Regions from separate parts of the Massilia sp. X63 genome, predicted to be linked through region 1. Evidence: predicted binding sites of a transcription regulator. Region 1 holds the regulator's gene; each other region holds the start of a gene.
The links. The regulator FNR, encoded in region 1, switches genes on or off when oxygen is low (the NO sensors DNR and NnrR bind a similar motif). The targets are predictions, from matches to a motif close to TTGATNNNNATCAA.
Positions count from the first base shown of each region.

Region 2: AB3347_RS08065 (OmpW family protein) is a predicted target of FNR. The motif match lies at 5,008-5,021, and genes of this name have one in related genera.
Region 3: AB3347_RS24540 (MBL fold metallo-hydrolase RNA specificity domain-containing protein) is a predicted target of FNR. The motif match lies at 4,103-4,116, and genes of this name have one in related genera.
Region 4: AB3347_RS11160 (universal stress protein) is a predicted target of FNR. The motif match lies at 5,470-5,483, and genes of this name have one in related genera.

Region 1 is NZ_JBFTEF010000030.1:62-7,089, forward strand. Features, by position in the region: partial or broken gene AB3347_RS25585 (hypothetical protein) at 1-191, opposite strand, end outside; gene AB3347_RS25590 (AraC family transcriptional regulator) at 657-1,415, opposite strand; gene fnr (fumarate/nitrate reduction transcriptional regulator Fnr) at 1,426-2,190, opposite strand; gene AB3347_RS25600 (hypothetical protein) at 2,320-3,987, opposite strand; gene AB3347_RS25605 (hypothetical protein) at 4,014-4,469, opposite strand; gene AB3347_RS25610 (cytochrome ubiquinol oxidase subunit I) at 4,901-6,379, shown strand; gene cydB (cytochrome d ubiquinol oxidase subunit II) at 6,381-7,028, shown strand, end outside.
Region 2 is NZ_JBFTEF010000003.1:220,381-227,408, reverse strand. Features, by position in the region: tRNA gene AB3347_RS08090 (tRNA-Thr) at 1-26, shown strand, start outside; gene AB3347_RS08085 (TraB/GumN family protein) at 70-972, opposite strand; gene AB3347_RS08080 (HAD-IA family hydrolase) at 1,000-1,728, shown strand; gene slmA (nucleoid occlusion factor SlmA) at 1,880-2,455, shown strand; gene pabB (aminodeoxychorismate synthase component I) at 2,473-4,323, shown strand; gene AB3347_RS08065 (OmpW family protein) at 4,330-4,941, opposite strand; gene AB3347_RS08060 (glutathione peroxidase) at 5,060-5,659, opposite strand; gene AB3347_RS08055 (CoA-binding protein) at 5,757-6,179, opposite strand; gene AB3347_RS08050 (peptidoglycan recognition family protein) at 6,303-6,920, shown strand.
Region 3 is NZ_JBFTEF010000022.1:125-7,152, forward strand. Features, by position in the region: gene AB3347_RS24530 (pyruvate, water dikinase regulatory protein) at 525-1,373, opposite strand; gene ppsA (phosphoenolpyruvate synthase) at 1,555-4,011, shown strand; gene AB3347_RS24540 (MBL fold metallo-hydrolase RNA specificity domain-containing protein) at 4,196-5,554, shown strand; gene AB3347_RS24545 (thymidine phosphorylase family protein) at 5,551-7,028, shown strand, end outside.
Region 4 is NZ_JBFTEF010000004.1:399,951-406,978, forward strand. Features, by position in the region: gene AB3347_RS11140 (NAD(P)H-dependent oxidoreductase) at 1-515, shown strand, start outside; gene AB3347_RS11145 (cation-translocating P-type ATPase) at 517-3,105, opposite strand; gene AB3347_RS11150 (GGDEF domain-containing protein) at 3,102-4,343, opposite strand; gene AB3347_RS11155 (universal stress protein) at 4,376-4,870, opposite strand; gene AB3347_RS11160 (universal stress protein) at 4,890-5,327, opposite strand; gene AB3347_RS11165 (zinc-dependent alcohol dehydrogenase family protein) at 5,516-6,538, opposite strand; gene AB3347_RS11170 (hypothetical protein) at 6,689-7,028, shown strand, end outside.

The DNA of each region.
Region 1 (7,028 bases):
TCGACCATGAAACAGCTCAGCAGTTCAAACCTCATCCATAGCGAAGGAGGACAGCGCCTTCCCATTCCCCCATGTGCATGCACGCGAACGATCGGAATCCAGCCGCTTCCGCGTGCTGTCATGTCGTAAAAAAAGCCACACATCCGTCGTAGAAATAAGCGCAAAGTTTCCTGGCGGACTTTTGTATTCATGATACGCTGAGCAACTTCACAATTGATTCAGGATGTCATGATTGCCGGGATCCGAAGCACCGCATCCTGATCGTCGACGACAAGTCGATGCCGGCGGACTTCTCGAATGCGAGCCGGCCACGCTGCCCGGACCATGAAGATTCCATGCTTTACGCCGGCCGGCCGGATGCCCTGGCGCCGTCATCCAACTGATGAAACTTACTATGGTCCCTTGTTCCAGTACCGGTTTTACGATTATCACGTCGGCACGCCTTGCCCCGGACAGCGGCTACCTCGGCTACTTCTCGATTTACGCTGCCGGGGTGGACTGGACGGTCGACGCACCGACGTTTCGTGAACACAGGGTGAACTGGCAGCAGGCCCAATCGCTGTGCGATGCAATGGAGGGGGCGCATCGGAGGAGCCTGGCATGGCTGGAAGGGCAGGCAGGCCGGCCATGACGCCCGCTGCACGGCCCGGCGGGCGCTAGCGCTCAGGCCATCCGGTGCGGAAATGCGCGCGCCGGTACGCCGCCGGCGTGGTGTCCATGGTGCGCCGCATGGCGCGCGTGAGGGCGCTCTGTTCCGAGAACCCGGCGGCCAGCGCGATCTCGGCCAGCGGCCGGTCGGTGCCTGCCAGCCACTCGCAGGCGCGCCGCAGGCGGCAGCCGAGCAGCCAGTCGCCCGGGGTGCAGTCGTGTTCGAGGCGGAACAGGGCGTGCAGGCGGCTCACGCTCAGGCCGGCGGTACGCGCCATGCGCTCGGTGCTCCAGGGCAGGCCGGGTTCGGCCTCGATGCGCGCCAGCAGCGCGGCCAGGCGCGAAGCCGGCTGCGGCGCGCCGACGGTCAGGGTATCGAGCAGCAGCGGGGTCCAGCCGGCCAGTACCGGGGGCGCGGGCGGCTGGGCGGCGGCCAGGATGCCCATGAATTCGACCAGCTTGCGGGCGGCGGGGCCGATGGCGGTGAAGGGGCGCTCGAGCAGGCGCTGCCACGGACCTTGTTCGAGATTGGCCGCGCCGACATCGAGGATCAGGGACTGGTTGGCGCCGGCGCTGTATTGCGAGTGCCAGGCGCCCGGCGCGACCACGGCGCCGTGGAGTGGATCGAGCCGCCCCTGGCGGCCGGCGATCTCGAGCGCGACTTCGCCCTTGAGGGGCAGCACCAGCTGGGCATAGTCGTGGCGGTCGGCGAGCCGCGTCTGGCCGTAGCTGCGAACGTGCAGGTCGAGCAGGGGCGAGGCGGACATGCCGGCCGCGTCAGCCCATCGGGCTGCAGACCTCGGTGCCGGCTGCCAGGGCCTTGAGCCTGACTGGGTCGAGCAGGGTGACTTCGCGCTTGTCCACCTGCAGCCAGCCCTGCTTCTTGAAGCGCGACAGCAGGCGGCTGACGCTTTCGATGGTCAGGCCGAGGTAGTTGCCGATGTCTTCGCGCGACATGCGCAGCTGGAAGCTGCTCGGCGAGTAGCCGCGCGCCGCGTAGCGCGCCGACAGGTTGACCAGGAACACCGCGAAGCGCTGCTCGGCACGCATGTTGCCGAGAAGTAGCATCACGTTCTGTTCGCGCGTGATTTCCTGGCTCATGATGCGGTGGAAGTGGCGCAGCAGGGCCGGCACGTGGCCGAACAGCTCTTCCAGGCGCACGAACGGGATCTCGCACACCTCGCTGTCTTCCAGGGCCACGGCGTCGCAGTGGTGGGTGCCGCTGATGGCGTCCATGCCCAGCAGTTCGCCGGCCATCTGGAAGCCGGTGATCTGGGCTTCGCCGGCGGCGTTCACCTGGTAGGTCTTGAAGTGGCCGAAGCGCACCGCGTACAGGTTGCGGAAGGGCTCGCCCATGGCGTACAGGCGCTCGTCGCGCACGAGGCGGCGGCGGCGGCCGATGATCTGGTCGAGGCGGTTGATGTCCGCATCTTCGAGGCCCATCGGCAGGCACAGCTGGTGCATGCTGCAGGCGCTGCAGCTGGTCTTGAGGGCCTGGATGCTGATCGGCGCCTCGCCCGGAAGGGAGATGGGATGGCTCATTTCGGAAAAAGGCGGATTGCTGACGCAGCCATTATAGACGGCTGTTCGGCTTCTGGGCTTTCATTTTCCGGAGGGAAGAAGGTGGCCGGCCTGGCCGGCCACCTTCCAGCTGCCGGACGGCGCAGGCGCTTACAGGTGGTGCCGTTGCTCAGCCTTCATTTTGTAGTACGCCTCCCGGCCCTTGGCGCGCACGGTGGCGGCGATCTGCGCGGCCTCTCCGGCCGCCTGGTTGACCGAAGCAAAGGCGTCCGGATCGGCCTTGAACGACTCGACCGCCCGCTGGGACTCGGTCGTGCCGGCCAGGGCCAGGCCGAAGGTCGCGGACACCGCCAGTTCGGCCGCCAGGGTCTCGGCGCTCGGCGCGACCACCGCGGCGCCGGCCTTGGCGGCCTCGGACGCTTCCTGCTTCGCCTGCGGGGCCGCCAGGCTGCGCGCCAGCGCCATGTCGCCCGCCACCTGCTTCAGGAAGCCGACCGCGGCCTGGCTGCCGGACAAGTTGGCCAGGTCGCCCAGGCGCAGCAGGGCGGCGTTCTTAGCGTTGAACACCGCGCGGCCGCTGCGCTGGCTGCGCACGAAGTCGATCATTGGCTGGACCGCGATCGTGCTGCCGATGTAGCCGAGCGTGGCCACGATCTGCGGCAGGAACTCCTCGTGCCGTTCCGGCTCGTTGACCAGCCAGTCGAGCAGTAGCCTGGCGTCCTTCTCGGTATATTGCGAGGCCAGCTCGTAGGGCACCCCTTCGATCCAGTGCTGGGACACGAAGTCGCGCACGTCGCTTGGCGCCTGCAGGCCGCCGGCGCCGCAGGAGCAGCCGCCGGCAGGCATCACTTCCTTGCCGTCGATGCTGAGCGGGCCGGCCAGGTAGGCGGCCGACTCGGTGCCATTGACCACGTTGTGGTCGACGCCCACCGAGGGGTACATGACCGCGCGCGGGTCGTCGGTGCGATGCGGCAGGCCGCAGTTGTGGCCGTACTCGTGCACCCAGATCAGGCCTTCCTGGTTGGCGGTGAAGCGCACCGCCGCCACGTTCACCGTGGTGCTGCCGACCGGGGCGCAGCCGATGATGCTGTCGCCCGGGCCGCCGCACCAGCGGATCGCCTGCACGATCTTGACCCCGCTGCCCGCCGTCAGGAGGGCGGTGAGGTCGGCCGAGGTCTGGATGGTGCCCGGGACCGTGGCCGGCAGCACCCGCACCGCGCCGTTGCGGACGAACTGGACCGGGGTGGCGACGTCCGGCCCGGTGTCGTCGTTCTGGAGGATGGCGCCCATGTCGGCCAGGATCCGGTCGGCCTCGGCATCGCTCAGGGCCACGCTGCTGTGGCGGTGCACCGTGACCGACACCGTGCGATTGCCCGGGGGCGCCGCGTTCGGGTTGACGATCAGGTAGTCGACATACAGCGGGATGTCGGCGCCCCACGCAATGTCGACCCAGATGTCGACGCCGCCGGCGCGCGGGGCCACGTTATGCAGGGTGTAGCGGGCCGAGCCGATGAACTTGCCGGCCTCGGGGCCGCCGGGAGCGCCTTCGCCGATGGCCACGAAGACCTGCGAGCGGGTGCCGATCTGGTCCCAGTTGAGGCGCAGCACCCATTGGCCGCGCCGCAGGCCCCAGTCATGGCGGTAGGTGAAGCCGTTGCCGGACAGTGCGGGCGCGATGCTGGCTGCGCCGGCCTGCACCTGCGCTTCGGCTTCGGCGTAGGGCGCCTGGTAGGCCGAGGAGACGGCGGGATCGCCCGTCGTGCGCGGATGGTCGAGGCTGAGGGCGGCGTCCCGGTCGAGACGATCGTTTGGCGACATGCTGTTCTCCTTGTGGCTGTGATGGGTCAGGGAGTGACGACGAGGTAGTCGACGTAGAGCAGGATGTCGCTGCTCCATTCGACGTCCACCCAGATGTCGACGCCGCCGGCGCGCGGCGCGACGTTGTGGACCGTGTAGCGCGCCGAGCCGATGAACTTGCCGGCATCCGGTCCGCCGGCGGCGCCTTCGCCGATCGCCACCAGCACCCGCGAGCGCGGGCCGATGGCCGACCAGTTGAGCCGCAGCACCCACTGGCCGCGGCGCGCGCCCCAGTTGTGGCGGTAGGTGAAGCCGGTCCCGCTCAGTTCGGGTTCGGGGCCGGCTGCGGCAGGCTGGAACAGTTGCCGCACGGCGCCTCCGTCCACGTCCTGCCGGACTTCCGCGAACGCGGTCGGCACGGCCGAGGAAGCGAAGCGCATGTCCGCGCCGCCGGCGCCGGGCGCCAGCCGCGCGGCTGCCTGCTTGATCTGGTTGTTCGTCATGACCATTTCCTTTTCACATCGACGATCGATGGATGACCCGGCACGCAGCGCCGCAAGACGTGCCGGCCGGGCCGCCGGATAGCGGGCTGGATGGCATGCCTGATCGCAGGATCTGGCGCTGCCGGGCCCGAATCGTCAGCCAATATAGTCGAGTGTTTCGGGGGCCTAGGACCGATCTGACGGGTCATTAATATGGATCAGTGGCTTCCGGTTTTCTGGCAGAAAGAAAGATTTCGGAAGCTATAAAGCCTTTGCCTTTGCCTGGGCGCAGTCGTGCAGTTGTCGCCGCACTCCGGGGCCGGCCGGCGCCGGGGTGACGCATTGGCGCATCAATTCTGCTCGTCCAAACGTGCGGCCCCAGCCTGCATGCTAGATTCTGGTCACGCCGCCGCAGTAAAACCGCGCAGTACAACGAACAAAAGGGGCCCTGCATGTTCGGTTTGTCCGCCTTGGACCTGGCACGCCTGCAGTTCGCGTTCACCATGTCCTTTCACATCCTGTTTCCGGCGATTACGATTGGCATGGCCAGCTACCTGGCCGTGCTCGAACTGTGCTGGCTGCGCACCAGGCGCCAGGTCTACGTCGACCTCTACCACTACTGGCTGAAGATCTTCGCCGTCACCTTCGGCATGGGGGTGGTGTCAGGCATCGTGATGGCCTACCAGATCGGCACCAACTGGAGCTACCTGTCCGAGTTCGCCGGCAGCATCATGGGCCCGATCCTGTCCTACGAGGTGCTGACCGCCTTCTTCCTCGAGGCCGGCTTCCTGGGCGTGATGCTGTTCGGCTGGACCCGGGTCGGACCGGGCCTGCATTTCGCGGCCACCTGCGCGGTCGCGGTCGGCACGCTGATCTCGTCGACCTGGATCCTGGCCGCCAACAGCTGGATGCAGACCCCGCGCGGCTATGCCATCGAGGGCGGGCGCATGGTGCCGGCCGACTGGCTGGCGATCGTCTTCAACCCGTCCTTCCCGTACCGGCTGCTGCACATGGTGATCGCCGCCTATCTCACCACGGCGCTGATCGTCGGCGCCACCGGCGCCTGGCAGCTGCTCAAGCGACGCGACAACCCGGCGGTGCGCAAGATGCTGTCGATGGCGATGTGGATGATCCTGATCGTGGCCCCGATCCAGGCCCTGGTAGGCGACTTCCATGGCCTGAACACCCTCAAGCACCAGCCGGCCAAGCTGGCGGCGATGGAAGGGCACTGGCAGAACGAAGGCGAGCGGGCGATTCCGCTGCTGCTGTTCGGCATCCCCGACATGGACGAGGAAAGGACCAGGTTTGCAGTGGGCATCCCGCACCTGGGCAGCGTCATCCTCACCCACTCCTGGACCGGCCAGATCCCCGGACTCAAGGAATTTCCCCGCGAAGACCGGCCGAACTCGCTGATCGTGTTCTGGAGCTTCCGCCTGATGGTGGGCCTGGGCCTGCTCATGATCGCGCTGGGCGCCTGGGGCCTGTGGCTGCGCCGGGGCGGCCGCCTATGGACCAGGCGCCCCTTCCTGCGCTTCGCTCTGTGGATGGGACCGGCCGGCCTGGTCGCCATCCTGGCCGGCTGGACCACGACCGAGGTCGGGCGCCAGCCCTGGGTCGTGTACGGGGTGCTGCGCACCGCCGACGCAGTCTCGCCGCACGGCGCCGGTTCGCTGGCGCTCACCCTGGCGCTGTTCGTGGCGGCCTACGTCTTCGTGTTCGGCACCGGCACCGTGTACCTGCTGCGCATGATGCGCAAGGGGCCGCAGCGCTTCGAGCTGCACCGACCGGCCGAGGGCGGCCCCGGCGAGGAGCGCACGCCGATGCGGCCGCTGTCGGCGGCGGACGTGGCCAACGACGACGAGCCGGGGCCGGAAGGCGAGGGCAGTCATCCACACGACCAGGGTCACGATCACGACCGGCGGGGGAGCTAGCATGGGCATCGACACCACCGTCATCTGGGCGGTCATCATCTACTTCGCCGTCTTCATGTACGTGCTGCTGGACGGTTTCGACCTGGGCATCGGCCTGCTGTTTCCCTTCACGCCGAAGAAACGCGACCGCGACACCATGATGAACACGGTGGCGCCGGTCTGGGACGGCAACGAGACCTGGCTGGTGCTGGGCGGGGAGGGGCTGCTGGCGGCCTTCCCGGTGGCCTACTCGATCATCCTGTCGGGACTGTACCTGCCGCTGATCTTCATGCTGGTCGGCCTGGTGTTTCGCGGCGTGGCCTTCGAGTTCCGCTTCAAGGCCAGGGAGCACGAGCGCCACCTGTGGGACAAGGCTTTCATCGGCGGTTCGGTGGTGGCGTCCTTCTTCCAGGGCGTGGCGCTGGGCGCCTTCCTGGACGGCATTACGGTATCCGGGCGCAGCTATGCCGGCGGGCCGCTCGACTGGATCGCGCCCTTTCCGCTGTTGGCCGGTGTCGGCGTGATGATCGCCTACACCCTGCTGGGCGCCACCTGGCTGGTGATGAAGACCGAGGGCGAACTGCACGCCCGCATGGTGCAGGTGGCGCGTCCCCTGGCCCTGATGCTGCTCGCCGCCATCGTCATCGTCAGCATCTGGACCCCGTGGCGC
Region 2 (7,028 bases), on a different contig from region 1:
GTGTTCAATCCACGTCAAGGGCACCACTTCCCTCCTGCAGTATCCGCAGTACCTCCCCGCAGTATTTCCCTAGTAGATGCGCTCCACCTTGATGCCGCGCTTGCGCAGCAGCTCGGGCACGCCGCGTTGTCCCACCAGGTGCAGCAAGCCCACCGCCACCACCGCCTTGTCCTCGCGCGCCAGCAACGCCGCCACCTTGTCCGCCATCGGCCCGTTGCGCTCGTCCATCAGGAGTTCGCGCGTGAAGCGGCCGCTCAAGCTGTCGTCTTCGTCGATGCGCTGCGCGATGCGTTCCAGCGCGGCCCCGTCGGCGCGCTCGTAGGCATCGAACAGTTCGCGCGCTTCGCGCAGCTGGCGGCCCGATGCCGCGTTCTCCAGCGTTTCTTCCAGCAGCTTCCACTGGTCCTCGATCCCGAGCCGATCCAGCAGCGCGGCCTGGTAACCGATCGATTCGAGTTCGGCGATGCGGGTGGCGCCGCTCGCGCGGGCCTGCTGCGCCAGGTGGGCGTCGACGCCGAGGCGCGGGTCGTAGCCCATCCGGGCGGCATCGATCACGACCAGCGTCATCACGATCATCCACGGTTTCAGTTGCGCCACGGCGGCCGGGTCGATGCCCTGCCCCTTCAGGGCGGCTTCGATGCGCGCGCGGCGTTGCGGCGCCAGTCCCGCCAATCCGGCCTGCCCGGCCGGGAACATGCCGTATTGCTGCAGGGCGGCCGCCATCGCCGCGGGGTCGCGCCCGGCGTCGATCTCGAGCGCCAGCGTGGGCGCCGCCGCCAGGGCCTGGCGGATGCGCGGCTCGAGCGGGTAGAAATCGGGACGGCCGGCGTGGATGGTGCCGTACAGGTACAGGGCGTGGCCGCCGCCGCTGACGCGGAACAGCGCGCCGCGTTGTGCCGCCAGTTCCGCGGCCACGGACTGGAACGCCAACAGGAACAGGCTGAAGAAGACCACTATAATCGGACGTCGCATTCATTACCCCTTGTTGTGTTCGAAACCGTGCCAAATCATACCCTCCCCTCCCCCGTCTGGCTGTTCGATCTCGACAACACCCTGCACGATGCATCGCACGCCATCTTCCCGGCCATCAGCGCCAACATGAACACCTATATCGGGCGCGTGCTGGGCGACGGCGTCACGCCGGCCAGCCAGGCCGCGGTGGACGCCGCGCGCCTGGGCTACTGGAAGCGCTACGGCGCCACCCTGCTCGGCATGATCCGCCATCACGGGGTGTCGGCGGCCGACTTCCTGCACGTGACCCACGACCTCGGCGCGCTCGACAAGCTGGTGCGCGCCGAGAAGGGACTCGCCACGCTGCTGCGCCGCCTGCCGGGCCGCAAGATCCTGCTCACCAACGCGCCGACGCGCTACTCCACCGACGTCATGCGCCACCTGGGCCTGAGCCGGCATTTCGCACACCACGTCGCGATCGAACACATGCACGTGCACCGCCAGCTGCGGCCCAAGCCGTCCGGCCTGATGCTGCGCCGCCTGCTGCGCAAGCACGGCGTGGCGGCGCGCCGCTGCATCCTGGTCGAAGACACCCTGGCCAACCTGAAGAGCGCCAGCCGGCTCGGGCTGCGCACCGTGTGGGTGACGCAATACCTGCGCATGAGCGATCCGATCGGCAAAGCGCCCTTGCCGCGGACCCTGAAACGCCCCCGTTACGTCGATGTCAAAGTAAAATCCGTGCGGCAGCTTCCGGCGCGTTTGCACCGATTGCGCTAACAATGATAAATAAACAAAGGGCCTCGAAAACCGTCGCGAGCGGCAGTAAGCTTGACCGAGAAGCGCAGCTGTACGGTGGTACAGCGAGCATCGCAGGTCGAGATTACAACGCGCAGCAGGTTTCTCGAGGCCCCCATCAACTAGGGATCACATGGCAACCAAGCCGGGGCAGCGCAAGCTGCAAATCCTGCAGGCCCTGGCCTCGATGCTCGAGCAGCCGAAGGGCGAGAAGATCACCACGGCCGCGCTGGCGGCGCGCCTGTCGGTATCGGAGGCGGCGCTGTACCGCCACTTCGCCAGCAAGGCGCAGATGTACGAGGGCCTGATCGACTTCATCGAATCCAGCGTCTTCGGCCTGATCAACCAGATCGCCGAACGCGAGGAAGACGGCGTGACCCAGGCCCACGCCATCCTGCAGATACTGCTGTCCTTCTCGAGCAACAACCCGGGCATGACCCGGGTCCTGATCGGCGACGCCCTGGTGGGCGAGGACGAGCGCCTGCAGCTGCGCATGAACCAGTTCTACGACAAGGTCGAGATGGCGTTCAAGCAGGCCTTGCGGGTCGCCGTCACCCAGGGCCATGGCGCGGAGACCGACGTCGCGGCGCGCGCCAGCCTGCTGGTGAGCTACGTGACCGGGCGCTGGCACCGCTTCGCCAAGAGCGGCTTCAGGCACAATCCGGCCGAGGGCTCGGCGCTGCAGCTGTCGCTGCTGCTGGCGGCATAAGGAAGCTTACGAGCACCATGGACACCCAGGAAGTCTTCGCGCTGTTGGACGACGCCGGCGCACCCGGAGCAGCCCGCTCGCGCCTGTACAGCCGCCATGCGGGCACGCTGCGCTGCGATGGCGCCAGCGACTGGCCGCAACTGCTGCGCGACATGCAGGAGGCCCTGGGGCGCGGCCTGTATGCGGTGCCGCTGCTGAGCTATGAACTGGGGGCGCACCTGCAGGGCATACCGGCCCACCCGGTGGCGGGCGCGCTGGCGCAGGTGCTGCTGTTCGAGCAGTGCGAGCGCCTGGAAGCGGCCCAGGTCGAGGCCTGGATCGCCACCCGCACAGCGAGCGGCGCGCCGGCGGGCGTGGCCGGCATCACGCCGAACGTCGACGAAGCCGCGTTCACCGACGCCATCGATCGCATCCGCGCCTACATCGCCGCCGGCGACACCTACCAGGTCAACTACACCTACCGCCTGCGCTTCGAGGCCTACGGCCCGCTGGTGGCGCTGTATGCGCGGCTGCGCGCGCGCCAGCGCGTGCCCTACGGCGCGCTGGTGGCGCTGCCCGACGGCAGCGCGCTGCTGTCCTTCTCGCCCGAACTGTTCGTGCGCCACGATGCGGGCCTCCTGACCGCGCGGCCGATGAAGGGCACGGCGCCGGCCAGCGGCGACGACGCCGTCGACGACGAACGCGCGCAGGCGCTCGCGGCGGACACCAAGAACCGCGCCGAGAACCTGATGATCGTCGACCTGCTGCGCAACGACCTGGGAAGAGTGGCAAGCACCGGCAGCGTCGAGGTGCCGGCGCTGTTCGAGGTGCGCCGCTACGGCGCCGTGCTGCAGATGACCTCCACGGTACAGGCGCGCCTGCGCGCGGATGCGGATCTGGAACAGGTGTTCGCCGCGCTCTACCCCTGCGGCTCGATCACCGGCGCGCCGAAGCGCCGCAGCATGGAGATCATCCACGAACTCGAACCGAGCGCGCGCGGCATCTATACCGGCGCGATCGGCTGGTTCGATCCGCCGCAGGCGGGCAGCGGCACCCCCTTCGGCGCGGGTTTTGGAGATTTCTGCCTGTCGGTCCCGATCCGCACGCTGGCGCTGGGCCCCGCGCAAGGCGGCACCCGCCAGGGAGAACTGGGCGTCGGCGCCGGCATCGTGTACGACAGCGACGCCGCCTCGGAATTCGCCGAATGCCGGCTCAAGGCGCGCTTCCTCACCGGCCTGCCCAACGAGTGCGAGATCTTCGAGACCCTGCGCGCAAGCTGGGACGACGGCTGTCGCCACATCGAGCAGCACCTCGACCGCCTGGCCGCGTCCTGCCGCTATTTTGGGCACCCGTTCGACGTCGGCGCCGCGCGCGCGGCCCTGAACGAGGCCTGCCTGGCCCTGCCTCCCGGACAGCTGCACCGGTTGCGCCTGTCGGTGCGGCACGACGGCGAACTGGCGCTGCAGGCGGCGCCGCTGGCCCCCCTGGGCGAACCGGTGCTGTTGCTGCTGGAGAGCGAGACGACGCAGTCCGGCGACCTGTTCCTGCGCCACAAGACGAGCGTGCGCAGCCGCTACGACGCGGCCTGGCGCGCCGCCGAGGCGCTGGGCGCCTTCGACGCCCTGTTCTTCAACGAGCGCGGGGAACTGACCGAAGGGGGACGCTGCAATGTGTTTGTGCGCTTCGGCACCGAGTGGTTCACGCCGCCGCTCTCCAGCGGCCTGCTGCCGGGCGTGATGCGCGGCATCCTGCTGCAGGCGCCGGCCTGGAACGCGAGCGAACGCGTGATCACGCGGGAGATGCTGGCAGCGGCAGACGACATCGTCGTCTGCAATGCGCTGCGCGGTCCATTGCGGGCGGTCCTGCTGGCCGACCCGCAAGAGGACTAACGGCGCTTAGAAGCGGTAGCCGACGCCGACGCCGAACAGCACCGGATCCACCTTCACGCTACTGGCTTTCGCGCCGCCCACCATCACGTCGCTGCGGATGTTCACTTTCTTCACGTCGAGGTTGAGCGACCAGCGCGCGTCGAGCCGGAAATCCACGCCGGCCTGCAGCGCCATGCCCCAGCTGCCGCTCTCGAGGTCGCCCGCGCCATTCAGGAGCTTCACGTGCGAGAGGCGGGTGTAGTTGACGCCCACGCCCAGGTAGGGATTGAGCATCGACTGCGGTGCGAAGTGGTACTGGGCGCTCAGGGTCGGCGGCAGGTGGCGGAAGCTGCCGATACGGGCGCCGTCCAGGGTGACGTCGTGCTTCTGCGGATAGGTCAGGATCAGTTCCGCCGCCAGGTTCGGCGTGAAGAAATAGGAGATGTCGATTTCGGGGATGGTCTTGCTGCTGACGTGGATGCGGTCCGCCGCGCCCACGCCGGCCAGCGGCGCCGACTCGTTGGCCGGGTCGATGTGGACGGCGCGCGCGCGCACCATCCAGTTGGTTTCCTGCGCCAGGGCCTGGCTGCCGGCGAGTGCAAGGGTAACTGCCAGCACATGCTGCAACATCGTTTTCATTTTTCTTACCTTTCGTCATGTCATCATTGACGAAGCTAAGAATATTGATGCAGCGCAAAAAAATCGTTGATCTGGATCAAATAACCACAATGCTGGAAAGGTTATTCGATCCGGGGGCTCACATGGCGAGCGCCTGCTCGATCTTGCCGACCAGGGCCGGATCTTCCGGCGTCACCTTGCTCGGGAAATGCTCGATGACCTTGCCGTCGCGGCCGATCAGGTACTTGGTGAAGTTCCACTTCGGCGCCTGGCCGGTGGCCTTGGTGAGTGCGGCATGCAGCGGGTTGGCTTCCGGGCCGGTGACCACGCTCTTGGCGAACATCGGGAACTTGACGCCGTAGGTGTTGAAGCAGAAGTCGGCGATCTCCTTCGCATTGCCCGGTTCCTGCTTGCCGAAGTCGTTCGACGGGAAGCCCAGCACCACCAGGCCGCGGCCACCGTACTTCGCGTACAGCTTCTCCAGTCCTTCGTACTGCTTGGTGAAGCCGCAGTAGCTGGCCGTGTTCACCACCAGCACCACCTTGCCGGCGTACTGGCACAGGTCCTGCGGCGCGTCGTCCTGCAGGCGCTTGAAGTTCTGCTTGAGGAGGGCCGGGCAGCTGGCGGGCATGCGCGCAGCCGCCGGTGCGCCGGCTGCGGCCGCGGTCTGTGCGGCGGCCGGAAGGGCTGTACTCGCTGCGGCAAGGGAGACGAACAGCAGGGCGGTGGTCTTGAACATGGCGGGGAATTCCCTCGGGTTGGAATGCCACGATTGTAACGCAGCCACCCGGGTAAACATCGCCGCCGCGCCGCGCCGGGCCTGCGTCAGCCGTTCATTAGCCATTCAGGCTGCGGTGCTCGATCTTGATGCAGTGGTTCATGACCACGTCGAGGCCGGCGGCGCGCGCGAGGTCGGCGGCGGCCTGGTTCTCGATGTCGAGCTGCATCCACAGGCAGCCGGCGCGCACGGCGATCGCATCGCGCGCGATCGGCGGAATATCGTCGGATTTGCGGAAGCAGTCGACGATGTCGATCGACTGGCCGCTGCCGGCCAGGGCATCGGCCGCTTCCTGCAGCGTGGCGTAGACCTGCTCGCCCAGGATGGTCTCGCCGGCGTAGCTCGGGTTGACCGGCACGATACGGTAGCCGTGTTCCTGCAAGTAAGCGGCCACTTCGTGGCTGGCCCGGTCGGGCTTGTTCGAGAGGCCGACGATGGCGATGGTCTTGCTGTCGCTGAGGATCTGGGCAATGCTTCTCATGGTAGGTTCATTGGTTGAGGGGTCGACCGCTAGCTTATCAGGTTTGCATCGCCCGGCGCGCCTGCGCTGGCGCTGGAAGCGCAAACGTGGAAAGATGCGGGCTCGTTCCCGATCGAGTCCTCCATGCGCCGCATTGTCCTGTCCTGCCTCACCCTCCTCGCCCTGTCCCTGCCCGTCCATGCGGCCGAACCGCTCGCCGCGGTGGAGCGCGCCATCGTCCCGGTGGCCGCCTGGGGCGGCACCCCGGCCGACCCGGCCAAGGCGCGCCGCCACCACATCAGCCAGATCACCCTGCACCACCAGGGCGAGCCGTTCAAGCCGGGCACCGACCCGCAGGCCTACCTGCGCCGCCTGCAGTCGTGGTCGCGCGCCAGCAAGGGCTGGCTCGACATCCCCTACCACTACGTCATCGACCTCGACGGCCGTATCTACGAAGCGCGCAACATCGATTACGCGGGCGACACCAACACCGAGTACGACCCGAGCGGCCACGCCCTGATCGAGGTGGTCGGCAATTTCGAGGAAGTGGAACCGAACCAGCAGCAGCTGGACGCCGTGGTCGACCTGATGGCGCTGCTGGCGGCGAAGTACCGGGTCTCGCTGGACGATATCAAGAGCCACCGCGACCACTCGGACAAGACCGTGTGCCCGGGCGCGAACCTGTACCGCTACGTGAAGGAAGACTGGTTCCGCCACAAGGTGGCGCTGCGGCTGGCGGGGGAACAGGCCGCGAAACGCTGAAGCAGTCTTGCTTTCGTAGGGTGGGCGGCTATGCCGCCCACGCGTTCAAATCACAGTTGCGCACTGCGATCATGGTTCGATCCACATACGCTTGTTGAACGCGTGGGC
Region 3 (7,028 bases), on a different contig from region 1:
TGGGTCGATAGCGGACATTCACGGCCCCTGTGCCGGCCTGTTCGCAGGCGGACCAATACCATCAAGCACTTCTCCCTGAAACCCTTGGCCGCTCAGGGCCGCTCATCGTCCCAAACACTGTCGATCCGCTAAAGTCAGGCGGCCTTGCAGTCATCACCGGGCGGCCTTGACTCGCATCCCGTCTTGCTAGGGACGAGAACACCGCGTGAAGCGATGGGCCGCGTCGAGCGAACACCTGTTCGGCGCCAGCGATTTCGACGACTGCATCGCCGTTTCGAGGGGTGGTCCGACCATCAGACCTTCTTGTCCCTTGTCGGTACGCTCATCTGCTGGAGTTAGGCCGAGAGGTGTCGTCAGGCTTTCTTTAGAACCTATCCCGGTAGGGAGGTGGAAGCCGGCGGCGATGCCTGGCAAGCGAGGGCAAGGCGCCGCGACGCCGCATGGCCGGCCATGCAAGGACGAGTAAGGCAGCACCCGCTTGCCAGGCGCGTCGACAGCGACGCATTCCCTGCTGCGATAGCTTCCTAGTACTCGCGGCGGTCCGGCTTGATTTCCTGCAGGATGGTGGTGGCGATCTCTTCGATCGACTTGGTGGTCGAGGACAGCCAGCGGATGCCTTCGCGGCGCATCATCGCTTCGGCCTCGTTGACCTCGTAGCGGCAATTCTCGATCGAAGCATATTTACTGCCGGCACGACGCTCGTTCCGGATCTGCGACAGGCGCTCCGGCGTGATCGTCAGCCCGAACAGCTTGGCCTTGAAGGGCGGCAGCGAGGAGGGCAGCTTGCCGCGCTCGAAATCGTCGGGAATCAAGGGATAGTTCGCCGCCTTCAGCCCGTACTGCATCGCCAGGTACAGGCTGGTCGGGGTCTTGCCGGAACGCGACACGCCCACCAGGATGACGTCCGCCTCCGCCAGGTTCTTGTGCGACTGGCCGTCGTCATGCGCGAGCGAAAAATTGATCGCTTCGATCCGGTTCTTGTACTCCTCGGTATCCACTGCATTGTGGATGCGCCCGATGGTATGGGTCGACTTCACGCCCAGTTCCTGCTCGAGCGGCGAGACGAAGGTCTGGAACAGGTCCATGTGCATGCCCCGCGCCGCGCGGATGATGCTGGACAGGTCGTGCTTGACCAGGGTCGAGAACACGATCGGCCGTTGACCGTCGCGCGCGAAGCTGTCGTTGATGCGGCGCGCGGCGTCGTGCGCTTTCTCGACCGAATCGATGAAGGGCAGGCGGATCTGGCGGAAACGCATCTCGAACTGGCTCAGCACCGCGTGCCCGAAGGTCTCCGCCGTGATGCCGGTGCCGTCCGAGACGAAGAAGACGGTGCGCGAGGTGGGGGAGGAGGAAGTCGTGGTTTCTGCGGTCATGGTGTCGGGATGCTCGGTCGTGACAAAGTTGCAGCAAGGTTTGCCGGTCACGCGGTAGAATGCTCGGCAACGGGTCTGCATTGTGCTGCACGACGGCCAGAATAACAAGAACAGGCCGTTGCCCAGGACACGATGTAAAAGCAGCCACAAGGTTTCTATCATCAAGTAAGGGTGTTTTACCATGACTAACCTGTCTGAAGCAGCATTGAAGGAGCCTGGCCAGGCCGCACGGGATCTGGCGAACAACGCGGCGCGTACCTACGTCGCGTCGTTCGAGAACCTGCGCATGACCGACGTCGAGTCGGTGGGCGGCAAGAACGCCTCGCTCGGCGAGATGATCTCGCAGCTGGCCGAGGCCGGCGTGCGGGTGCCGGGCGGCTTCGCCACCACGGCCGACGCCTTCCGCGACTTCCTCGAGCACAGCGATGGTGGCCCATCGCTGGCCCAGCGCATCGCCACGCGCCTGGAAGGGCTCGATATCGACGACGTGCGCGCGCTGGCGAGCGCGGGCGCCGAGATCCGCCAATGGATCGTCGACACCCCGTTCCAGCCGCGCCTGGAGCAGGAAATCCGCGCCTTCTACGAGCGCCTGGTGGCCGATTCCGATACCGAAGTCTCGTTCGCCGTGCGTTCCTCGGCCACCGCCGAAGACTTGCCGGACGCGTCCTTCGCGGGCCAGCAGGAGACCTTCCTGAACGTGGTCGGCATCGACAACGTGCTGGAAGCCATGAAGCACGTGTTCGCCTCCCTCTACAACGACCGCGCGATCTCCTACCGCGTGCACAAGGGCTTCACCCACGCCGAAGTGGCGCTGTCGGCCGGCGTGCAGCGCATGGTGCGTTCCGACACCGGCGCGGCCGGCGTGATGTTCACCATCGATACCGAATCGGGCTTCAAGGACGTGGTGTTCGTCACCTCGAGCTACGGCCTGGGCGAGACCGTGGTGCAAGGCGCGGTCAATCCGGACGAGTTCTACGTGCACAAGCCGATGCTCGCGCAGGGCAAGCTGCCGGTGATTCGCCGTAACATCGGCTCCAAGCTGATCAAGATGGAGTTCACCGAGGAAGCCAAGGCCGGCCGCTCGGTGCGCACCGTCGACGTGCCGATCGAGATGCGCAACCGCTATTCGCTGAGCGACGCCGAAGTGGTCGAGCTGGCCAAGTACGCCGTGATCATCGAGAACCACTACGGCCGTCCGATGGACATCGAGTGGGGCAAGGACGGCCGCGACGGCAAGCTGTACATCCTGCAGGCGCGTCCGGAAACCGTGAAGTCGCAGCAGAAGGCCACCGACGCCCAGCAGCGCTTCAGCCTGAAGGGCACCGGCACCGTGCTCACATCGGGGCGCGCGATCGGCCAGAAGATCGGCGCCGGTCCGGTGCGCGTGATCCACGACCCGAGCGAGATGGAACGCGTGCAGCCGGGCGACGTCCTGGTGGCCGACATGACCGACCCGAACTGGGAACCGGTCATGAAGCGCGCCTCGGCCATCGTCACCAACCGCGGCGGCCGTACCTGCCACGCGGCGATCATCGCGCGCGAGCTGGGCGTGCCGGCGGTGGTGGGCTGCGGCGACGCCACCGACGCGCTGAAGGACGGCACCTTTGTGACCGTCTCGTGCGCCGAGGGCGACGAAGGCAAGATCTACGACGGCCTGCTGGAAACCGAGATCACCGAAGTCTCGCGCGGCGAGCTGCCGCCGATCCCGACCAAGATCATGCTCAACGTCGGCAACCCGCAGCTGGCCTTCGACTTCCAGTCGGTGCCGAACAACGGCGTCGGCCTGGCGCGTCTCGAGTTCATCATCAACAACAACATCGGCGTGCACCCGAAGGCCATCCTCGAGTACCCGAACATCGATGCCGACCTGAAGAAGGCGGTGGAGTCGGTGGCCCGCGGCCACGCCTCGCCGCGCGCCTTCTACGTCGACAAGCTGGCCGAAGGCGTGGCCACCATCGCCGCGGCCTTCTGGCCGAAACCGGTGATCGTGCGCCTGTCCGACTTCAAGTCGAACGAGTACAAGAAGCTGATCGGCGGTTCGCGCTACGAGCCGGACGAAGAGAACCCGATGCTGGGCTTCCGCGGCGCCGCGCGCTACCTGGCCGAGGACTTTGCCGAGTCCTTCGAGATGGAATGCCTGGCCATGAAGCGCGTGCGCGAGGAGATGGGCCTGACCAACGTCGAGCTGATGATCCCGTTCGTGCGCACCCTGGGCCAGGCTGAGAAGGTCATCGAGCTGCTGGCCAAGTACGGCCTGAAGCGCGGTGAAAACGGCCTGCGCGTCATCATGATGTGCGAAGTGCCGTCCAACGCCATCCTGGCCGAGCAGTTCCTGCAGTACTTCGACGGCTTCTCGATCGGCTCGAACGACCTGACCCAGCTGACCCTGGGCCTGGACCGCGACTCCGGCATGGAGCTGCTGGCCAAGGACTTCGACGAGCGCGACCCGGCCGTGAAAGCCATGCTGTCGCTGGCGATCAAGGCCTGCCGCGCGCAGGGCAAGTACATCGGCATCTGCGGCCAGGGTCCGTCGGACAACCCGGACTTCGCGCAGTGGCTGGTGGGCGAGGGCATCGAATCGATGTCGCTGAACCCGGACTCGGTGATCGAGACCTGGCAGAAGCTGGCCGCCGGCTGAGCCCACAAGCACAGTGAACCAAAAGCCTGCTCGTCGAAAGACAAGCAGGCTTTTTTCTGGGCGCTGTTAGCAAATATTTGCGCACTGTAACTTGATTTAGGTCAAGGATTTAAAGCCTTGCACCCGGCTACTATCATATTGGCGAGCTCTACATTTTGCGTTCGCTTAACAATAAGGTAGGAAAATGCGGATACAGTTTCTTGGCGGTACTGGAACGGTCACGGGCTCGAAATACCTGCTCAGGACCGAGCACTCCAGCATCCTGGTCGATTGCGGACTCTTCCAGGGATACAAGCAGCTTCGACTGCGTAACTGGGCCGGCTTGCCCTTCGATCCCGCCAAACTCGATGCCGTCGTGCTGACCCATGCGCATCTCGACCACAGCGGCTACCTGCCCCTGCTCGTCAAGGACGGCTTCAAGGGGAAGATTTATTGCAGCGAGGCGACCTATGACCTGTGCCGGATCCTGCTGCCCGACAGCGGACACCTGCAGGAAGAGGATGCTGCCGCCGCCAACCGGCATGGCTATAGCCGGCATCACCCGGCCATGCCGCTGTACACCGAAGAAGATGCGCGCGTGGCGCTCAGGCAGTTCGTCACCGTCGGTTTCGGCAGCCATGTCGCGGTCGCGCCGGGACTGAGCGCGCACTTCAGCCGCGCCGGCCATATCCTGGGCGCGGCGATCGTCGCGCTCGACGACGGCAGCCGCAGGATCACCTTCTCCGGCGACCTGGGCCGCGCCAACGACGCCATCATGGTGGCGCCGGCGCCGCTCGCGCCGACCGACTACCTGGTGGTCGAGTCCACCTACGGCAACCGCGTGCACGACCCCGCCGATCCGCTGGTGCCGCTGGCGCGGACCATCCGCGAGACCGCCGCGCGCGGGGGCGTGATGATCATTCCCGCCTTCGCCGTGGGCCGGGCCCAGGGGCTCATGTACGCCATGCACCAGCTGAAGGCCGCCGGCGCCATCCCGGCCCTGCTGCCGGTGTTCCTGGACAGCCCGATGGCCAGGGATGCCACCGCCATCTATCGCAAGCACCGCGCGGACCACCGCCTGAGCGTGGCCGAGTGCCAGGCCATGTGCCATGCCGCCACCATCATCAACACCGTCGAGGAGTCGAAGCAGCTCGACGCCAGGAACACGCCGAAGGTGATCATCTCCGCGAGCGGCATGGCCACCGGCGGGCGGGTGCTGCACCACCTGAAGGCCTTCGCCGACGATCCCCGCAACACCATCCTGTTCGCCGGCTTCCAGGCCGGCGGCACCCGTGGCGCGGCGCTGATCGACGGCGCCGGGGAGATTCGCATCCATGGCCAGCAGGTGCGCGTGCGCGCCCAGGTGGCGCACGTCGACAACCTGTCGGCGCACGCGGACAGCAACGAGATCCTGGACTGGATGTCGGGCCTGGCCACGGCGCCGCGCCGCACCTTCATCACCCACGGCGAGCCGGCCGCCTCGGAGGCCCTGCGGCTCAGGATCAAGCACCAGCTGGGCTGGGATTGCCTGGTGCCCGAACACCTGCAGGAGGTGGCGCTGTGAGGAACGACGCACCGCTCGACGGCAGCTTCTGCGTGACGGCGCAGCGCCTCGGCATCGACAGCGGCGACGCTGCGGTCCTGTACCTCGATACGCGCCATGCCGCGTGCACGATGGCCGGGTTTTCAGCCGGGGCCCGGGTCCAGATCAGTGCGCAGGGGCGCTCGACCACTGCGCGCCTCAACCTGGTCGATGGCGGCATCCTGGCGCCGGGCGCGGCGGGTCTGTCCGAGCTGGCCTGGCGCCGGCTCGGCGCGCCCGCCGGCTGTGAACTGCGGGTGCAGCCGGCGCCGCCGGCACGCTCGTTTTCATTGGTGCGGTCCAAGATCTATGGGCAGGACCTGAGCGTGGACGCGGCCAGCGCCATCGTCGGCGAGATCGCCGCCGGCCTGTATTCCGAGATCGAGATCGCGGCCTTCGTCACCGCCTGCGCGAGCAGGCGCCTGGAGGTCGACGAAGTCTTCGCGCTGACCGGCGCCATGGTGGAGGCAGGCACGCGGCTCGAGTGGCCGGTGACGCCGGTGGTCGACAAGCACTGCGTCGGCGGCCTGCCGGGCAACCGTACCACGCCGCTGGTGGTGTCGATCGTGGCGGCCTGCGGCCTGACGATTCCGAAGACCTCGTCGCGCGCGATCACCTCGCCGGCCGGCACCGCCGACGTGATGGAAACGCTGGCGCCGGTGGCCCTCGATACCGCGCAGATGCGCCGGGTGGTCGAGCAGGAGGGCGGGTGCATCGTCTGGGGCGGCGCGGTCGACCTGAGCCCTGCCGACGACATCCTGATCCGCGTCTCGCGGCCGCTGGATTTCGACGGCGAGGCCACCATGGTGGCCTCGGTGCTCTCGAAGAAGATCGCCGCCGGCGCCACCCACGTCCTGATCGACATCCCGGTCGGCCCGAGCGCGAAGGTGCGCTCGCTGGCCGACGCCGAATCCCTGACGCGCCTGTTCCTGGCGGTCGGCGGCGCCTATGGGCTGCACGTGCGGACCGTGATCAGCGACGGCCGCCAGCCGGTCGGACGCGGTATCGGGCCGGCCCTGGAGGCGCTCGATGCGCTGGCCGTGCTGCGCAACGACGCCGACGCGCCGCAGGATTTGCGCGGACGCGCGCTGGCGCTGGCCGGCCAGCTCCTCGAGCTCGGCGGCAAGGCCGATGCGGGCGCGGGCCTGGCAATGGCGAGCGCCACCCTGGCGAGCGGCGCGGCCTGGCGCAAGTTCCAGGCGATCTGCGCGGCCCAGGGCGGCATGCGGGCGCCGCAAGCCGGCGCCTGCCGCTTCGAGGTGCTGGCGGCGCGCAGCGGGCGCGTAGCCACGGTCGACAACCGCCAGCTGGCAAGGGTCGCCAAGCTGGCCGGCGCGCCGCGCGATCCGGGCGCCGGCGTGCTGTTCCGGGCGCCGCTCGAGCGGATCGTCAGCACCGGCGAAGTGCTCTATACGATTGTCGCGCAATCGTCCGCGGCCCTGGCGCGCGCGATCGC
Region 4 (7,028 bases), on a different contig from region 1:
ACGCCTATGCCGACGGCGCCCGCGCCGCCGGCCACAGCGTCGACACCATCGAACCGGCGCAGCTGGCGTTTCCCCTGCTGTCCGATCCGGCGCAATGGCAGGACGGCCCGGCGCCGGAGGCGCTGCTGCCGGCGCAAGAGGCAATCCGGCAGGCCGAGCACATCGTGCTGGTCTATCCGCTCTGGCTGGGCGACATGCCGGCGCTGCTGAAGGGTTTCCTGGAACAGGTGCTCCGCCCCGGCTTCGCGATCGCGCCCGCGCCGGCCAATCCGCTGCACTCCGGCCTGCTGGCCGGACGCAGCGCGCGCGTGATCGTTACCATGGGCATGCCGGCGCTCGTCTACCGCTGGTTCTTCGGCGCCCACGGCGTCCAGCTCCTGCGCCGCAACATCCTGCAATTCGCCGGCCTGAAGCCGGTGCGGGCGACGATCGTCGGGATGGCGGGGTCGATGCCGCCGGAACGCGTGGGGCGCTGCTGCGCGCGGCTCGGCCGCCTGGGCGCCAAGGCGGCCTGATTCAGTCTGCCACCCGTGGCTGCGGCGGCGCCGGCCGCGCCACCCGCGCCGCCAGCCATTTGCGCAGCTCGAGGCCGGCCAGCGCCAGCACCGCCACCGCGCCCGCCGCGGCCACGGCCGAGGGCGGCGGCGGCGCCAGGCCGAGCATGTGCGCCAGCGCCGGCACCCACACCGCCAGCGCCAGCAGCACCAGCGCCGTGCCGGCAATGGCCCAGAACACCGGGTTGGCGACCTGCAGCGTGCTCGCGAAGCCGTGGCGCTGGCGGTTCGAAAGCAGGAGCGCGAGACTGCACAGCACCAGGCCGGCGAATCCGGCGGCGCGCGCCTCCGGTTCGGCCAGCCCGGACAGCGCCCAGCCGTACAGCGCCACCAGCAATGCCAGTACCCAGGCGCCCTGCGCCAGCGCGCCGGCAATGGCGGCCTTTCCAAACAGCGCTTCGTCGCGCCCACGCGGCGGGCGCCGCATCAGGTCCGGCTCGGCCGGTTCGTTCTCGAAGGCCAGCGAACAGGCGGGGTCGATTACCAGCTCGAGGAACACGATGTGCAGCGGGTACAGCATCACCGGCCAGCCCAGCAGCACCGGCAGCAGCGCCATGCCTGCGATCGGCACGTGCATGGCCATCACGTAGCACATCGACTTGCGCATGTTGCCGAAGATGCGCCGTCCCGACGCGATGGCTTCGACCAGCGAGGCGAAGCGGTCGTCCAGCAGGGTGAGTTCGGCGGCCTCGCGCGCAACGTCGGTGCCGCGCAGGCCCATCGCCACGCCGACGTTGGCGGCGCGCAGCGCCGGCGCGTCGTTGACGCCGTCGCCGGTCATGGCGACCACCGCGCCGTCGCGCTGAAGCGCCTGCACGATGCGCAGCTTCTGCTGGGGCGCGATGCGTGCGCACACGTCGGCCCCCTCCAGCCGGCGCGCCAATGCGGCGTCGTCGAGCGCGGCGATCTGCGCGCCGGTCAGGACCGCATCCGGCGTCCCTGCCTGGAGCCCGGCCTGGCGCGCGATCGCGCGCGCGGTCTCGGGATGGTCGCCGGTGATCATCACCACCCGCAGGCCGGCCGCCCGGCAGGCCGCCACCGCCGCCGGGATGTCCGGGCGCAGCGGGTCGGCCAGTGCGGCCAGGCCGAGCAGCTCGAAGCCGAACGCGGCGGGATCGGCCGGCCACGCCTGCGGACCGCCCGGCGCCCGCGCCCGCGCCACCGCCAGCACGCGCAGTCCGGCAGCCGCCATCCGCGCCGCGGCCCCCAGCGCCCCTGCGGCGCCGGGCGCGTCCGGCCCGCACATCGCGACCACCGTCTCGGGTGCGCCCTTGGCGGCCACCAGCAGGCCGGCGCCGCCGCGATCCCAGACCTGCACCAGGGCCGGGCGCTGGGCACTGAGCCCGTACTCGTGCGCCAGGGTCCAGCCCGGCGGCGGCGCACCGGCCTCCGGCAAGGCCTCGCCGGCCAGGCGCCAGAACGCCGCCTCCATCGGATCGGTGCCGAGAGCGCGGCTGGCGCGCAGGGCGCACTCCAGCACTTCCTGGTGCGCCGGCGCCATCGGCGCGCCGGATGCGGCCTGGTGGACCGCACCGGCGCGCCACAATTGCGCCACCGCCATCCGGTTCTCGGTCAGGGTGCCGGTCTTGTCGACGCACAGCACCGAGGTCGAGCCCAGGATCTCGATCGCCGCCAGGCGCCGGGTCAGCACCCGGCTGCGCGCCAGGCGCCAGGCGCCGATGGCGGGAAACACGGTGAGGATGACCGGGAATTCTTCCGGCAGCATCGACATCGACAGTGCGATGCCGGCCAGCAGTGCTTGCAGCGGCGCACCGCCGCGCCATACCAGCAGCAGCACCAGCAAGGCGCTGACGACCACGCCCAGGATCGCGAGGCGCCGCGCCAGCGCGCGCGTCTCGCGCTGCAGGCGGCCCTGCGGCGGGGCGATGCGGCCGAGCGCGGCGCCGATGCGGCCGATCTCGCTGCGCGGCCCGGTGGCGCTGACTCGCGCCAGGCCATGCCCCTGCACCACCAGGGTGCCCGAGTAGACCCACGGCAGGTCGGCGCCGCCGGGCGCCTGCGCACGCGCCGGGCTGGCCCCGTCCTGCTGCGCGGCGAGCTTGCTGACCGGCACCGACTCGCCGGTCAGCAGCGACTCGTCCACCTGCAGCCCGGCCGCCGCCAGCAGCAGGCCGTCGGCCGGCACCCGGTCGCCTTCGCCCAGTTCGACCAGGTCGCCCTCGACCAGTCCGCTGGCCGGGAGGCGCTGGGCGCGGCCGTCGCGCCACACCAGCGCGGTGGGCGACCCCAGCTCGCGCAGCGCCTGCAGCGCGCGCTCGGTGCGCCCTTCCTGGTACAGCGTCATGCATAGCATCAGGACCACCATGCCGAGAAGGAACGCGCCCTCGAGCGGATCGCCCAGCATCAGGTAGAGGAGTGCGGCGCCCACCAGCAGCAGGTACATCGGTTCGCGCGCCGCCTCGGCGGCCATCCGGCGCCAGCGCCGGCGCCCGGTGTCGGGCAAGAGGTTCGGCCCGTCGCGCGCCAGGCGGCGCGCCGCCTCGGCGCTGTCCAGGCCTTCGGGCCCGACAGCCCCTGGCTCGATCTTCATCCGCTTTCCCTCCTGACAGGATCAGGCGCGCAGCGTGCCAGCTCGACGCGGTCGCGCCCCTTTGATTTGGCAAAGTATAAGGCCGTGTCGGCGGCGGCGAGCAGCGCCGCAATGTCCGCATGGCTTGCGTCGAGCTGGACGACGCCGATGCTGATCGTGCAGCGCACCACCGCCTGCGGCGTCTCGAGGCGCAGCGCGGCCACGGCCAGGCGCATGCGCTCGGCGCAGGCCAGGGCCTCGGTCTCGTCGGTCTCGGGCATGACACAGACAAACTCCTCGCCGCCGATCCGGCCGAAGTAGTCGCTGGCGCGCAGTGCGCCAGAGCACGCCTCGCTGACGGCGCGCAGCAGCGCATCGCCGACCGCGTGGCCCCAGGTGTCGTTGACGCGCTTGAAATAATCGATGTCGACCATGCCGATCGCCAGCGGATGGCCATAGCGCCGGGCGAGCGCGATGTCGTGGGTGGCCAGTTCGAGCAGGTAGCCGCGCGCCAGCACGCCGCACAGGCTGTCGTGGCGCACCGTATAGGTCAGGGCGCGCTCGGCCAGGAATTCCTTGCGCAACAGATGTCCCTGGAACAACGCCACCGCCGCCACCAGGCCGAGCATCGCGGCATACACCAGTACGCTACTAGCGAACACCTTTCCGGGCAGCACCGTCGCGCCGAGTACCAGGAACAGCAGGGCCGGCGGCACCGCCATGGCAGCCAGGCGGCCCAGGCGCGGCTCGACCAGGGCCAGCGGGAACATGATGCCGGTAATCGCCGGCAGCGCCAGCACCAGACCGTCGGGAAGCAGCCCGGCACTGAGGATCATTGCCGCGGCATGGGTGACATAGACCAGGCCGCAGCGCCAGGCAACCGGGATCCGTCCGCGCCAGCGCAGGTAGCCGACGGCGCCGAGCAGGACCAGCGCCAGGCGCAGGAGCATGGCACTGGCGGCCAGCTGCGGCGCGATCCAGTAATCCCAGGCGCCGAACAGCAGCACGCCGATGCCGAATGCGGGGCCGAAGGCGGGCAGCGTGGCGTCCAGCCTACGGTCGAGCGCCTGAGCGAATTCGCGTTCCTCCGTGGGGTCGAGCCTGGCGGTAGCCGCGGCGAACAGGCTGCGCAGAAGACGCCAGCCCCCAGCTTCAGGAATGTCCGCTGGGCTTGGCGTGGACGCAGCACTGCCGCCCTTGGTATCAGTGAATGCCGTTTTCCCGTCGGAATCTTCGGCTGCTGGCCGGCTCTGCCGCACTGGCGCGATTCCTCGGCGCACCCGGCCGCCGTTCAGGCGCCGCCGGGAGCGGCCGCTGTCCGGGCCTGCGTTGCCGCTGCGTTGCCGGCCGGCCGCAGCACCATCACCGGCACCGGCGCGTTCGCCAGCACGGCCTGGGTCACGCTGCCGGCCAGCAGGCGGCTCAGGCCGCGCCGCCCGTGCGAGCCCATGACGATCAGGTCGCAATGCTGCGCCCTTGCCGTCTCGACGATCGCCTCGGCCGGATCGAGCGCGCTGCTGGTGAGCTCGGTGCAGGGAACGCCGGCCTTCCGGGCGCGCGCCGCGATCGCGTCGACATGGTTTTTCGCGTGTTCCAGCAGCAGCTCGACCTGCAGGCCGGGATCGTAGGCCACCGCGCCCTCGAGCGACTGGAAGCTGGGCTCGGGTACGGCCACGCCCAGCGCGACGATGGCGCTGCCGCGCGCCCGGGCGAAGTCGATGGCGGCATCGACGGCCGCTTCGGAAACGGGCGAACCGTCGGTCGGCACCAGGATGCGTTGGTACATGCTTGTCTCCTTTGGCTTGCTAGCGGTGCACCAGCACCGGGATGGCGCTGTGGACCAGGACCTTCTGGGTTTCGCTGCCCAGCAGCAACGCCTTGAGGCCCTTGCGGCCGTGCGAGGCCATCACGATCAGATCGCACATGCGTTCGCGTGCGGTCGCGATGATGGCCTCGTAGGGCTCGTCGGACACCGCCTGCACGCCGGTGCAGGGCACGCCGGCGTCGCGCGCGGCGGCCAGCACCTCGCCGAGCAGGCGCTCGGCGCGCGCCCTGCCCGCTTCGGCATGCTGCGCCGGGGTCTCCTCCAGTTGCGCGCTGTCGGTGGTAAACGTATGGAATTCGGGCGTGGCGGTCATGGCGACCACCTCGGCCCCGACGCTCCTGGCAAAGTCGATTCCGGCCAGGAAGGCGCGCCGGGACGCCTCCGACCCGTCGGTGGGCAACAGGATACGCTGGTACATGGCGACCTCCGGAAGGTGATGGTCAGGTGCTGGGATGCCTTCGCGCTATGGACGCACGCTCCCCACGCGCGCGACCGCTGCTTCGGCTCATCGAGATTCGAGCGAAGCGGAACCAGTCTGTTCTCCTGGATCGGCAAAATCTTTGACCCAGATCAAAAACCTGCTGATCGGCCCGACAACATGGCGTCCTAGGGTGCGCCGGCCGCCGCCGCGGGCACCAGCACCGCCGCGCCGTCGATGCGTCCGTGGCGCAGGTCGTCCAGGGCCGTGTTGGCGGCCGCCAGCGGGTAGCAGCTCACCGCGGTGGCCACCTCGCCGTGATTGACTTGGCGCAAGAACTCCTCGCCGTCGGCCCGCGTCAGGTTCGCCACCGAACGCAGGCAGCGCTCGCCCCACAGCAGCGCATAGGGAAAGGACGGGATGTCGCTCATGTGGATGCCGGCGCAGACCACGATCCCGCCCTTGCGGCTGGCCGCCAGCGCCTGCGGCACCAGCTCCCCTGCGGGAGCGAACAGGATCGCCGCGTCCAGCGGGGCCGGCGGCGCCTGGCCGGCGCTACCGGCCCAGCTGGCGCCGAGCGCCCGCGCGAACGCCTGCGAGCGCAGGTCGCCGGCACGGGTGAAGGCAAGCACCTCGCGCCCCTGGTGCAGCGCCAGCTGGGCGATCAGGTGGGCGGCCGCGCCGAAGCCGTACAGCCCGAGCCGCTGCGCGCCGGCGGTCATGGCATAGGCGCGGTAGCCGATCAGGCCTGCGCACAGCAGCGGGGCGGCATGCGGATCGTCGTAGGCGTCCGGCAGCGCAAAGCAGTAGCGCTCGTCGGCCAGCGTGTAGTCGGCGAAGCCGCCATGGCGGTCGTAACCGGTGAACACGGCGCGCTCGCACAGATTCTCGCGTCCCGCCCTGCAGTAGGAACAGCTGCCGCAACTGCCGCCGAGCCAGGGCACGCCGACCCGCTGGCCCGGCCGGAAGCGTCCCGCCTGCGGCCCGCCTCCCACCACCCGGCCGACGATTTCATGGCCGGGAATCAGGGGCTGCAGATGCGGCGCCAGCTCGCCGTCGACGATGTGCAGGTCGGTGCGGCATACGGCGCAGGCCGTCACCTGGATCAGGATGTCGCGCCCCTGCGGCTGCGGCACCGGCAGCGTCGCCGGGCGCAGCGGCCGGCCGGGTGCGTCGAGCAGCATGGCGCTCATCTGCGTGCTCAGGGGCATGGTGGGATCCATGGGCGTCAGCTTACGCCTCCGGCGCCACGGCGCACAAGCGGAACCTGCATATCAGGATTGCAGGAATGGCGATTGCTCCGCCCAATCCCGCCATCTACATTGCCTTTTCCACTTTGAAACACACAACAAGGAGACAATGTGATCGACGCCGAAAAAGGCCCATGGAAATACCTGGTGATGTGGCTGCGCTTCTATTATGCGATCCACTTCCTGAAATCCGGCATCAACTACGCCGTGTTCGGCGTGATCCCGGACTTCAGCAAGGCGGGCGCGGTCGGCCCCTACCTCGCCGAGATGAACAACATCGGTTTCTACCCCTTCATCAAGTACCTGGAAATCGTGCTGGGATCGATGCTGCTGTTCAATATCCTGGCGCCGCTGGCGTTGGCGGTCATGGCCGGCATCGCCTTCCAGATCGTCTACCTGAACCTGTTCGTCTCGCCCCATCCGCGCCAGCTGTTTACCGGCACGCAGGAGC